2 regions of the Pseudoalteromonas undina genome follow, and region 1 is predicted to be linked to the other one. Evidence: predicted binding sites of a transcription regulator. Region 1 holds the regulator's gene; the other holds the start of a gene.
What was found. The regulator sigma-54, encoded in region 1, starts transcription at its own class of promoters, with help from an activator protein. The targets are predictions, from matches to a motif close to GTTGGCACGNNNNTNGNNT.
Positions count from the first base shown of each region.

Region 2: PUND_RS13295 (P-II family nitrogen regulator) is a predicted target of sigma-54. The motif match lies at 2,166-2,184, and genes of this name have one in related genera.

Region 1 covers NZ_AHCF03000002.1:291,633-297,416, forward strand. Annotated here, with positions in the region: gene mgtE (magnesium transporter) at 1-3, opposite strand, end outside; gene PUND_RS01965 (HPr family phosphocarrier protein) at 110-382, opposite strand; gene rapZ (RNase adapter RapZ) at 400-1,242, opposite strand; gene ptsN (PTS IIA-like nitrogen regulatory protein PtsN) at 1,262-1,714, opposite strand; gene hpf (ribosome hibernation promoting factor) at 1,719-2,006, opposite strand; gene PUND_RS01985 (RNA polymerase factor sigma-54) at 2,033-3,532, opposite strand; gene lptB (LPS export ABC transporter ATP-binding protein) at 3,602-4,327, opposite strand; gene lptA (lipopolysaccharide transport periplasmic protein LptA) at 4,324-4,863, opposite strand; gene lptC (LPS export ABC transporter periplasmic protein LptC) at 4,853-5,407, opposite strand; gene kdsC (3-deoxy-manno-octulosonate-8-phosphatase KdsC) at 5,404-5,784, opposite strand, start outside.
Region 2 covers NZ_AHCF03000003.1:2,088,701-2,094,484, forward strand. Annotated here, with positions in the region: gene mrcB (penicillin-binding protein 1B) at 1-400, opposite strand, end outside; gene PUND_RS13290 (ammonium transporter) at 541-1,770, opposite strand; gene PUND_RS13295 (P-II family nitrogen regulator) at 1,780-2,118, opposite strand; gene PUND_RS13300 (response regulator) at 2,376-3,158, opposite strand; gene PUND_RS13305 (S10 family peptidase) at 3,464-4,981, shown strand; gene PUND_RS13310 (START domain-containing protein) at 5,028-5,720, opposite strand; gene PUND_RS13315 (CYTH and CHAD domain-containing protein) at 5,720-5,784, opposite strand, start outside.

The DNA.
Region 1 (5,784 bases):
CATTGGCGTCCTTAATTAAATTTTATTACACGATGATGGGGTATCGCTTTATCTTACTTTATATCAGTAAACTACCTCAACCACTATTAACCTTAGCTTATAAGCAGGATTACTCTTGCTCATTAAATCGTTGGTCAATGAGCTCACCTATTGCATTAAGTGCAGGTTCTGCGTCAGGGCCCTCACATACTACCTTAACTTCTTTGCCTTGACTGCTTTCGAGTAACATAAGTGCTAATACACTGTCGCCAGCGGCTTGTTTATCATCTTGAAATAACGTGATTGAGGCATCAAATTGCACAGAAAGCTGTGCCAGCACCGTAGCCGCTCTGGCATGCAGGCCTAACTTGTTTTTTATTAAAAATGTGTTTTCTAACCGCATTAATATTCTCTCAAGCTTTATTCTTGTTCTCGATGGCGAATTTTTACATTAGGATGACTCATTGCAAAGCTTTCACCTATAGTTTGCGCTAAATAAACTGAGCGGTGTTGCCCTCCGGTACAGCCAATAGCTATGGTCAAATAGCTGCGGTTATTTCTTTCTAAATGAGGCAGCCATGTTTGCACGAATGTTTGAATTTGCCATGTAAATTTTTGTACTATGCTGTGGCTGGCTAGGTAGTCTTTTACTGGTTGATCTAACCCTGTGAGTGGCTTAAGTTCAGGCTCCCAATGCGGGTTTGGTAAAAAGCGAGCGTCAAATACATAATCTGCTTCTTTGGGTATACCGTGCTTAAAACCAAATGACTCAAAGGTAATGATCAGTTGTTTGTCTTTTTTACCGAGTATTTTTTCACGAATAGATTCAGCCAGCTGATGCACACTTAAATCCGTAGTATCAATCATATAATCGGCACGGTTAATGAGTACATCAAGGAGTTGTTTTTCTTTTTTTATTGCTAAATCAAGTGGCAGTGAGTCAATCGAAAGAGGATGAAGACGCCGTGTTTCTGAAAAGCGTTTAATTAAGGTTTGATCGTCACTGTCTAAATAAAACACCGTTGGCTTAGTAAAACCAGGTAAATATTCAATGATTTCATTAAACTGTTGCTGCTCTTTAGGTAAATTACGCACATCAACACTTACGGCTATTTTGTTGTAGCTGTCGGAAACACTACGAACAAGAGATGGCAATAAATTTAAAGGAATATTATCTACACAATAATAACCTAAATCCTCAACAACACGCAGCGCAACAGATTTACCAGAACCTGAGCGACCACTTATAATTATTAATTCCATTTATCACCCTTAATTGTTACTACGGTTGACTTACAATTACTTGATACAGCTCATTGTCGGATTTTGCCGCTCGTAATTGCTTACAAAATTCTTTATCGTTGAGCTTTTCTGCTATAGTGGCTAAGGTTTTTAAATGCTGCTTATTGTCACCATCAGGTACAATTAAGGCAACAAAAATATCGACCGGTCTGTTATCTATCGCATCAAAATTAATAGCCGTTTCGCTCACTAATATAAGTGCAAGAGGCTCTTGTACACCACTCATACGACCATGTGGAATTGCAATTCCTCGACCTATACCTGTACTCCCTAGTTTTTCTCTGGCGGTTAACGCGTTAAGAATATCTTGTTGTGTTAAATAGGGCAGTTTATTGTGAGCCAATTCACTGATAAATTCTAAAATTCTTTTTTTACTATTAAAAAGGACCGCAGCTTTACTGCAGTCCTGACAGATAAGTGAGCTTAATTTCATAGTGTTAGTGTCGAGCAAGTTTCTCTTTGTGTTTAATTACTTGACGATCTAGCTTGTCAATCAGCGAGTCTATAGCGGCATACATATCTTGGTGTTCAGTAGAAGCAAAAATCTCAGCGCCACTAACATGAACGGTTGCTTCGGCTTTTTGGTTTAGTTTTTCTACATCGAGAATAACGTGCACATTCGTTATGTGATCAGTGTGCCTCTGTAACTTCGAAAATTTACTATTTACGTAGTCTCTAAGCGAGTCGGTAATATCTACATGGCGACCAGTTAAATTCAGTTGCATAAACATTTTCCTCTTTGTTGTACGCCTTAAATCAAACTTTTACGTTGATTAGACGGGGGAATAGCTAGAGATTCGCGATACTTTGCAATAGTTCTCCTTGCTACTTTAATTCCTTGCTCAGCCAATATATCTGCAATTTTACTATCACTCAATGGTTTAGCTGAGTTTTCTGCAGCGATTAATTTTTTAATTAATGCGCGTATTGCTGTAGATGAACATTCGCCACCATTTTCAGTGCTTACATGGCTTGAAAAGAAATATTTAAGCTCAAAAATACCGCGTGGTGTGTGCATGTATTTTTGCGTAGTAACACGTGAAATAGTCGATTCGTGCATTTCTACCATTTCGGCCACGTCATTAAGTACCATAGGCTTCATCGCCTCAGGACCATGTTCAAAAAAGGCCTGTTGTTGCTGCACAATACAGTTAGTTACTTTAAGCAGTGTGTCGTTTCTACTTTCTAAGCTTTTTATAAACCATTTAGCTTCTTGTAAGTGTGAGCGAATAAACTGGCTATCGCCGCTTGATTTAACCGTACGCGACATAGCTGCATATTGGCTGTTTACCCTAATTTTAGGCATACTATCTGGGTTTAGTTCAACCACCCAACGGCCTTTTACTTTTTTAACCGACACATCAGGAATAACGTACTCAGACTCTTCTCTAACAATAGTGTCAGCGGGTTTTGGACTCAGCGTGTGAATTAACGTCATGACCTCTTTAAGCTCATCTTCTTTAAGCTTAGTTTTTTTCATTAATGTGCGATAATCACGCGCAGCCAGTAAGTCAATGTGATCAGTTAAGATCATTTTTGTTTCGCTTAAAAAAGGCGTGTCTTGATCAAACTGATTCAATTGAATACACAAACACTCTTGTAAACTACGCGCGGCTATTCCTACCGGATCAAATAACTGAATACGCTTTAATACGGCTTCTATTTCATCAAGTTCAACTTCATCTTCTATGTCGTTTTCTTGATTAAAACTTTCTAATATTTCTTCACAGCTAAGGGTTAAAATACCAGAATCGTCCACGGCTTCTACGATTGCAATCGCGATGGCTTCATCAGTAGGGCTAAACGGTGTCAGTTGCAATTGCCACATTAAATATTCATGTAGCGTTTCAGTTGAAGAGCCTTGATAAATTGATTCATCTTCAGGCATTGGTCCTGATGAAGAGGCCGGTGCTGCGCTCATGTATTCATCCCATGTAACATCCATTGCCATATCATCGCTAATGGTGTCTTTGGTCATGGCTTCGCCGCTATCTTGCTCATATTCGCTAGGTTTTTCATCAGCTGAAGCACTTAGCGTTGATTCATCGGTATCGGCTTTTTGTTCGTTTTTACCCGCAGCATCTTCACTGTAATCTTGTTCTTCAACTTCAAGCAAGGGATTACTATCGAGTGCTTCTTGAATTTCTTGCTGGAGATCCAATGTACTGAGCTGCAATAAGCGAATTGCTTGTTGCAACTGTGGAGTCATTGTAAGTTGCTGGCCCATGCGCAGCTGTAATGATTGCCTCATTTATCTCTAACAATCCTTTTAAATTAGTATGATTAATCTTAGCAGATGCTTAGTGGAATAACACACATATTAGAGCTTGAACTGCTCGCCCAAATAAACATCGCGTACTGTTTTATCGTTTAATACATATTCTGGAGTGCCTGATGCAATTAACTCCCCATGAGAAACTATGTAGGCTTTTTCACAAACATCAAGTGTTTCGCGGACGTTGTGATCTGTGATCAATACGCCAATTCCTCGGTTTTTAAGGTGCTCTATAATCTTTTTAATATCTAATACAGAGATAGGATCAACCCCTGCAAAGGGTTCGTCTAGTAGTATAAATTTAGGATTTGCTGCTAATGCTCGCGCAATTTCAACACGGCGACGCTCACCACCTGACAGAGCCATACCTTGGCTGTCACGAATATGCTGAATACTAAATTCATCAAGTAAATTATTTAAGGTATCTTCACGTTGTTGCTTATTGAGCCCTTTACGTGTTTCTAATATAGCCATTAAGTTTTGATAAACCGTCAGCTTTCTAAAAATAGATGATTCTTGTGGTAAATATCCTATCCCTAGGCGAGCTCGACTGTGCATTGGTAATAAAGTGATATCTTGATCATCGATTGATATTTTACCTTTATCGCTAGGTACAAGGCCTACAATCATGTAAAAGGTCGTAGTTTTACCTGCGCCATTGGGGCCAAGTAAGCCGACAATGCTGCCAGCTTCAACTTCTAGGCCAACGTTTTTCACCACTTCACGGCCTTTATAGCTTTTTGCTAGTAGCTCTGCTTTTAATGTGCTCATGGTTGGCCTTTATCGTCTTCTTTTTTGTTTTCAACAGGCACTAAAATAGTGTGTACACGGTCTGTTGAGTTTTCGTCTTTTTCTGCGCTAATTAACTGCTGCTCTATATCGTAGGTGATACTTTTAGCAGTTATTTTTTGACCTGCTTGAGCAATACTGGCATCGCCGATTAAGGTTAAAAAACGTTGCGAAACATCGTAACGCACTTCATTCGCACTGGCACTCATGATGGTGCCATCTGCTTGTGTTTCTTCAAAATATGCAGGGCTGCCTGTGGCAATTAATAATTGCTTGTTATCGCCTAAGTCATCGCGTTTATGCACTTCTAAACGGTCAGCTGTGATACGGCGATTACCATGAATAATTTCAACATTTTTCTCAAAAATGCCCACGTTTTCTTTTAATTGACCTTCCTGCCTGTCAGCACTAATTGAGATTTGATTAGCCGCAGGGGCTTCAGTGGTTTCCTCTGCATGGCTATGAAATGCAATCAGTAATGAAGGAACAATTAGAATTTTAAATAGGTTATTGGTCATAATATAGGGTTCGCGTATGGTTAATAAGTTTAATCACTTCGGTTTTTAAATCGGCCTCAAGGCCTTTGCCTGTGATTTTTAAATTAGGTCCTGTAATAACGACAGGCTGCTCTGACTGCATAGTGAGTAGTTTTATATCTACATTGATGCTATCGGCTGTGATCGTATCGATCATGGCGTTATCGGCTAAATTTAGCGCTTTTACATTGCCCTCTAATACGAGTTGACGATCGTCGTAGAGGGTGGCCTCATCAGCGTTAATACGCCATGTTTGCTGCTCGTTGTATAACGTAAATATAGGTTTTTCAAAAAAGGTAAAACCAAGTTGTTGGTATAACTCCATTTTTACCGCAGTTACTTTGTGGCTTATTTTACCTTGCTCATTATAAGCGGTTTGTTTTAGCTCAATCGCAGTGTAATCAGGCTTAGCAATAGTTTGAGTTTGTTCATCCGCAATAATATCTACCTGAGAAAAATAAGGATACCAAAGCCAAACCATACAGCTTATGAATAAGATGCTCAGTATAATGCGAGCTACATTCATGAACTGGTTCCTTGGCTAGTAAGTGGCTTATTGTTTTCAAGCATCAGTAAATCTGTTAACTCTCTTACTGCGCCAAAGCCGCCTGGCAACTGAGTGACATAATGCGATAAACGTTTAATCAGTGGGTGGGCGTCGTTTACGGCTACTGCAAACCCGACTTTTTCCATCACTGGCATGTCAGGGCCATCGTCACCAATGTAAGCTATTTGCTCATCGCTGAGCGCTAATTTTTGTTTTAATTCTTGATAGGCAATGAGTTTGTCTTCTTGGCCTTGGTATATATGTTGTACGGTTAAATTGCTCATACGTTGTTGAACTATTTTTGAGTGACGACCTGTGATCACGGCAACTTCAAAACCACTATTAATAAGGGCTTT
Region 2 (5,784 bases), on a different contig from region 1:
TCTTAATACTATTAGCTGTTTTAATATATTGCCCTGTGCGGCTCAAGCGATTAACTGCCGTGTAATTTAAACGTTTAAGCTCCCATAAAACTTCTTGCTCAGATAAAAACTGCCCAGGAAAAAACGTCATTGAACGCGCATACACTTGGGCTGGAAGTTGCCATTTGTTGCCTTCAAATTGGCGGGTGATTTTTGCATCAAGATAAATAAAGTAAAGTGCTACAGCGATGAAAGTCGCCAGACTCAGTTTCCAAAAAATAGAAAACAAAGTTTTTAAAAATGGCCGTTTAGCCGAACTTGCGGTTTTTTTTGCAGCACTTTTTCGCGCTGATGTTTTAGATGACTTAGTAGCACGCTTAGTCGAGGATTTACTGGTCGGTGTTTTCTTTTTTTCAGCCATTTAAGTGTAATACATTCCAAAGGTTGATTTAACGCGAGGAGCTTATCACATTACTCTAACACCTGAAAAATTAACCCTTCCTGAAATCAAAAAAGCCCTAACTGAGTAGGGCTTTGATTGAACACACAATACTTTTACTTTTAATTACTTCTTACTGAAACAAATTCTGGGTAAGCATCAATACCACAATCATGTTGATCCATACCGTTTAGCTCTTCCTCTTCGGTAACACGAATACCCATGGTTTGTTTTAAGACTGCCCAAACAATGAATGAAGCGATATACACAAAGCCAATGATACATAGTAAACCAATTAACTGTGCCACAAGGTTAGCCTCGGCATTAGTAACCGGCACTAATACCACACCTAATATGCCACATACACCATGCACAGAGATGGCACCTACAGGGTCGTCAATTTTCACTTTATCAAGTGCCACAATGCTTAGTACAACCAAAGATCCACCTAGTAGGCCATATAAACACGCCATTAATGGTGATGGTGATAATGGATCTGCAGTAATAACCACTAAGCCTGCAAGTGCGCCATTAAGTACCATGGTTAAATCTGCCTTACCCCATAATAATTTACATAAGAACAAGGCTGATATTGCACCCATAGCTGCAGCAGCATTGGTGTTAAGTAGTATTTGACCTACTGCAGTTGCATTTTCTTTATCTGAAATTAATAACTGTGATCCACCGTTAAAGCCAAACCAACCCATCCATAAAATAAATGTACCCAATGTAGCAAGTGGCAAGTTTGAACCTGGAATTGGGTAAATTTCACCATTTTTACCATATTTACCTTTACGTGCACCCAGTAGAATTACACCCGCAAGCGCTGCAGCTGCACCGGTTGCATGGACAATGGCAGAACCTGCAAAATCAACAAAGCCTAATTCAGATAGGAAGCCGCCACCCCATGTCCAGTAACCTTCAATTGGGTAAATTAATCCTGTAAGTACTACTGTAAACACTAAGAAAGCCCATAACTTCATACGCTCCGCTACGGCGCCAGATACAATAGACATAGCCGTTGCAACAAATACTACTTGGAAGAAAAAATCAGACTCTAGTGAATGATCGGCGTCTGCCGCTTGACTACCTATTAGGCCACCAAATGAAGGAATTATTCCGCCTTCAACGTTGTCTACATACATAATGTTGTAACCGACCAACAAAAACATAGTACAAGCGATAGAATAAAGTGCGATATTTTTAGTTAGAATTTCTGTGGTATTTTTTGAGCGCACTAAACCTGCTTCTAACATTGCAAAACCAGCTGCCATCCACATAACTAGGATGCCAGAGATTAAAAAGTAAAACGTATCGAGCGAAAACTTCAGCTCTATAATTGTATTTTCCATGTTGCCCCCTTAAATAGCATCATCATCAAGTTCGCCAGTACGAATACGGACAATTTGATCTAAGTCGTAAACAAAAATTTTGCCGTCACCAATTTTGCCCGTTCCAGCAACTTTGGTAATGGTTTCTACAACGCGTTGGCAATTTTCACTACGAGTGGCAATTTCAAGTTTAATTTTAGGTATAAAGTCAACTTGGTACTCTGCACCACGGTATAACTCTGTATGACCTCTTTGACGTCCAAACCCCTTAACGTCAACCACGGTCATTCCTTCGATGCCTAAATCAGCGAGTGCTTCACGCACATCATCTAGTTTGAATGGCTTTATTATTGCACTGATCATTTTCACAAAGGCCCCCTTAGGACACTAGCTTGTTATTGTATTTGCTCTATGCAATCCAACCTTTGTGCCACCTTTAAATTACAAATAAAAACAGAGGGTTATTAAATTAAATAATATAAAAAACAAAAAAGCGCACCATTTAGGTGCGCTTTTTTTAAGCAAAATACAGAATTGGTGCGAGTCGATAAATACGCAAATAATCGTCTTTAACTAATCGTTACACTCTCGCCAAATACACATTGATAATGTATTTAAGATTAAAGTTACTCTGTCGCATCGAAAGACAAAGCCGGTTTTTTAGCATCACTTAGCCATATTGACTCCATAGTTTGCACCACTCGAAAGTGAAACTCTTCATGGGTGAAGGGTTTAGTTAAAAAGTCATTCGCACCTGATTTAATAAATCGTGCAGCAACGCCATAACTATATACATCAGCTAAACCAATAATGGCCAATTGCTCACGGCTTTTAATATTACGAATAGCTCTAATTAATTCAAAACCATTCATACCTGATAAGTTATGGTCAGTGATCACTAAGTTGATAGCCTGATCATGCTCAAGTATATGAAGAGCTTGCGCACTATTATCAACAGTAATGACGTCAAACAATTGTTTTTCGAGCATTTGCTTAACCAAGCTACTGCTCAATAAGGAATTATCTACAACCAGCGCTTTGCGCCCCTGGTTACGCAATAACTGTGCTACAAATTTTATGGCGTAAAGATAAGAGTCGCGATTATCTTTAATGACGTAATCGATAATACCTAATTCCAGCATTTTTAAACGTGTATGTTCATCTGTTTGCGTTGTCATCACCAACGTAGGGATACCTTGCGACAGTGTAAAGCGAGTTATATCAGTATCGATTTGACCACCAACAGATAAATCAACTAACGCGAGCGAGTAACTAGTTTGATTTAGTAACTTTTTACATTGAGTAAGTGACTGAGCGAAATCAACCCGCACATCAAGATAATGAGCAGCAATATGTTTGAGTACCTGTTGTACCCTTATATTATCTTCAACAATTAAAACCCGTTGCATAAACTCCCTTTCATTTACGTTCACCCTTTATGGTAATAAACCTAAAAATAAATCACTCTCAAGCATCCATTTAAAAACAATTAAAGCGACCAATAACCTAAAAAACTTAATTAATAATTAAATTTTTTAATCGCCTTAAACTTACAGTATGGCATACACATCAAGTATATTTCGCCCGTTTGCTATGTTGAGATTAATCTTAATTACATAAACTCAACGATTATTATCGGCAGCTAGTCTCAATACTTTTGTTTTTTACTCAAATATCGCTATAACTGCAGTACATAAAACAAAAAGGGTTAGTTATGAAATTTAGTCGAAGTCTATTTTTACCCATTGCCGCTATTGCACTTACATTTTCGAGTGCAACGTTTGCCGATAATCAACGCCGTATTGATATCGACAGTAAAGTAGTTACTCAGCACAAAGCAAAAATAAATAACGAACGATTTTCTTATACGGTAGCAACAGGCACACAGCCAGTATGGGATAACAAGGGTGATGCCATTGCAACCCTTCAATACACTTACTACACCCGCGATAAAGTAGATGATAGAACAAAGCGTCCATTACTTATTTCATTTAATGGTGGCCCTGGTTCAGCATCAGTTTGGATGCATTTAGCTTACACCGGCCCTCGTGTTTTAAAAATTGACGACGAAGGCTACCCAATTCAACCTTATGGTGTAAAAGATAACCCTTATTCGGTTTTAGATGTAGCGGATATCGTTTATGTAAATCCTGTAAATACAGGTTATTCACGTGTTGTAGAAGATAAAGACGGTAACCTTTTACCCAAAGATAAACAAAAAGAGCTATTTTTTGGCGTTAATGCCGATATAAAGTACCTCGCAGAATGGCTTAATACTTTTGTATCTCGAAATGAACGTTGGCGCTCTCCAAAGTTTTTAATTGGTGAAAGCTATGGTACTACTCGTGTATCGGGTTTAGCGCATGAGCTGCAAAATAGTCAGTGGATGTACATTAACGGTGTTGTACTCGTATCTCCTACCGATATCGGTATTAAACGCGACGGACCAGTAAAAGCAGCTAACCGCCTACCTTACTTTGCAGCTACTGCATGGTACCACAAAGCATTAAACGCCGATTTACAAGCAAAAGATTTAGACGAGCTATTACTGGAAGTTGAACAGTTTACCGTTAATGAGCTTATTCCTGCGCTTGCAAAAGGCGGCTTTATTGCGCCTGAAGAAAAACGTCGTATTATTAAAAAAATGGCTGAATATGCGGGTTTATCTGAAACATTTGTTAGTCAAAACAATTTAGATATTCCAACACAGTTTTTTTGGAAAGAGTTATTGCGTGAACGCGGACAAATGGTTGGTCGACTGGATTCGCGCTATTTAGGCATAGATAAACGCGATGCTGGTGAGTCACCAGATTACTGGGCAGAGCTTACATCATGGCTGCACTCTTTCACTCCTGCAATTAACTATTATCTTCGTGAAGAGCTTAATTACAAAACCGATATCAAATATAACTTATTTGGTAACGTTCACCCATGGGATAGAAGCGGAAATAATACCGGTGAAAATTTACGCTTAGCCATGGCTCAAAACCCTTATTTAAATGTAATGGTTCAGGCGGGCTACTTTGACGGTGCAACCAATTACTTTGATGCCAAATATACTATGTGGCAATTAGATCCAAGTGGTAAAATGCAAGATAGATTAAGCTTTAAAGGCTACCGCAGTGGCCATATGATGTATCTACGCCACGCAGATTTAGAAAGCTCTAATAACGATTTACGCGAGTTTATAAATCAGTCTTTACCCAAAGACGGTGAATCCGCTAAATACTAATTAGCTTTTACCCACTAAAAAGTGACCTCTTAGGTCACTTTTTTGCTTATAACTGCGGCGGTTCGGTATGTGTGCAATTACCGGTGCGAATAACGGTTGGCTTTGCTATGTACTGCTTAGTAGTGAGTATTTCAGCAAGATTTATTAGCGTCTTAAGGTTACTTTTTAGGGCGATCCGATTATTTAACCACGTGGGTATCTTACCGCCTGGTAACGCATATACCTGATAACTAATGTGCAAATTTTTCGCCTGTTGAGTTAACAGCCACATTGCATCTAAGGTGCTTATTCTTATTGCCCCTTTAGTTTTAGGTAAAAAATCTGGGCGCGCGTGAATACTAAGCTGCGTTTGCAACGAACTCACCCTTGTATAGCACGAATAAGTAATCACATCTCTATTGCTAACAGGCCACGGGCTATCAATATAACTGTAAACTAAGTTTTCTGAAGGGCTTAAACTTTTGAGTAACGTGACCTTAGTAATGTTTTCTATCCAGCTAGGGGCTGTATCGGTATCACTAAGTAAAGCAACTAAATCCTCTGCGGTGACATTGTTAACCACCGTTTCAGCTTTCATTTTTAAGGTATCGTCAGTTAAACGCTGAAAATAAACACTTACCCCTTGTTTACTTTCGTAAAGTTGCCAAGATGGCTGTGAACACACATAGGTAGCAAAACACAAAAGTGAAAAAATCATGCACTTTTGCAGCAAAGTCCGGCTACAAAAGTGCTTAGCCATTAAAGCCAATAAGGTTCTGTATCAAATGAGGCGTGTCGACTTTGCTCCATGGCACTGACTAAAA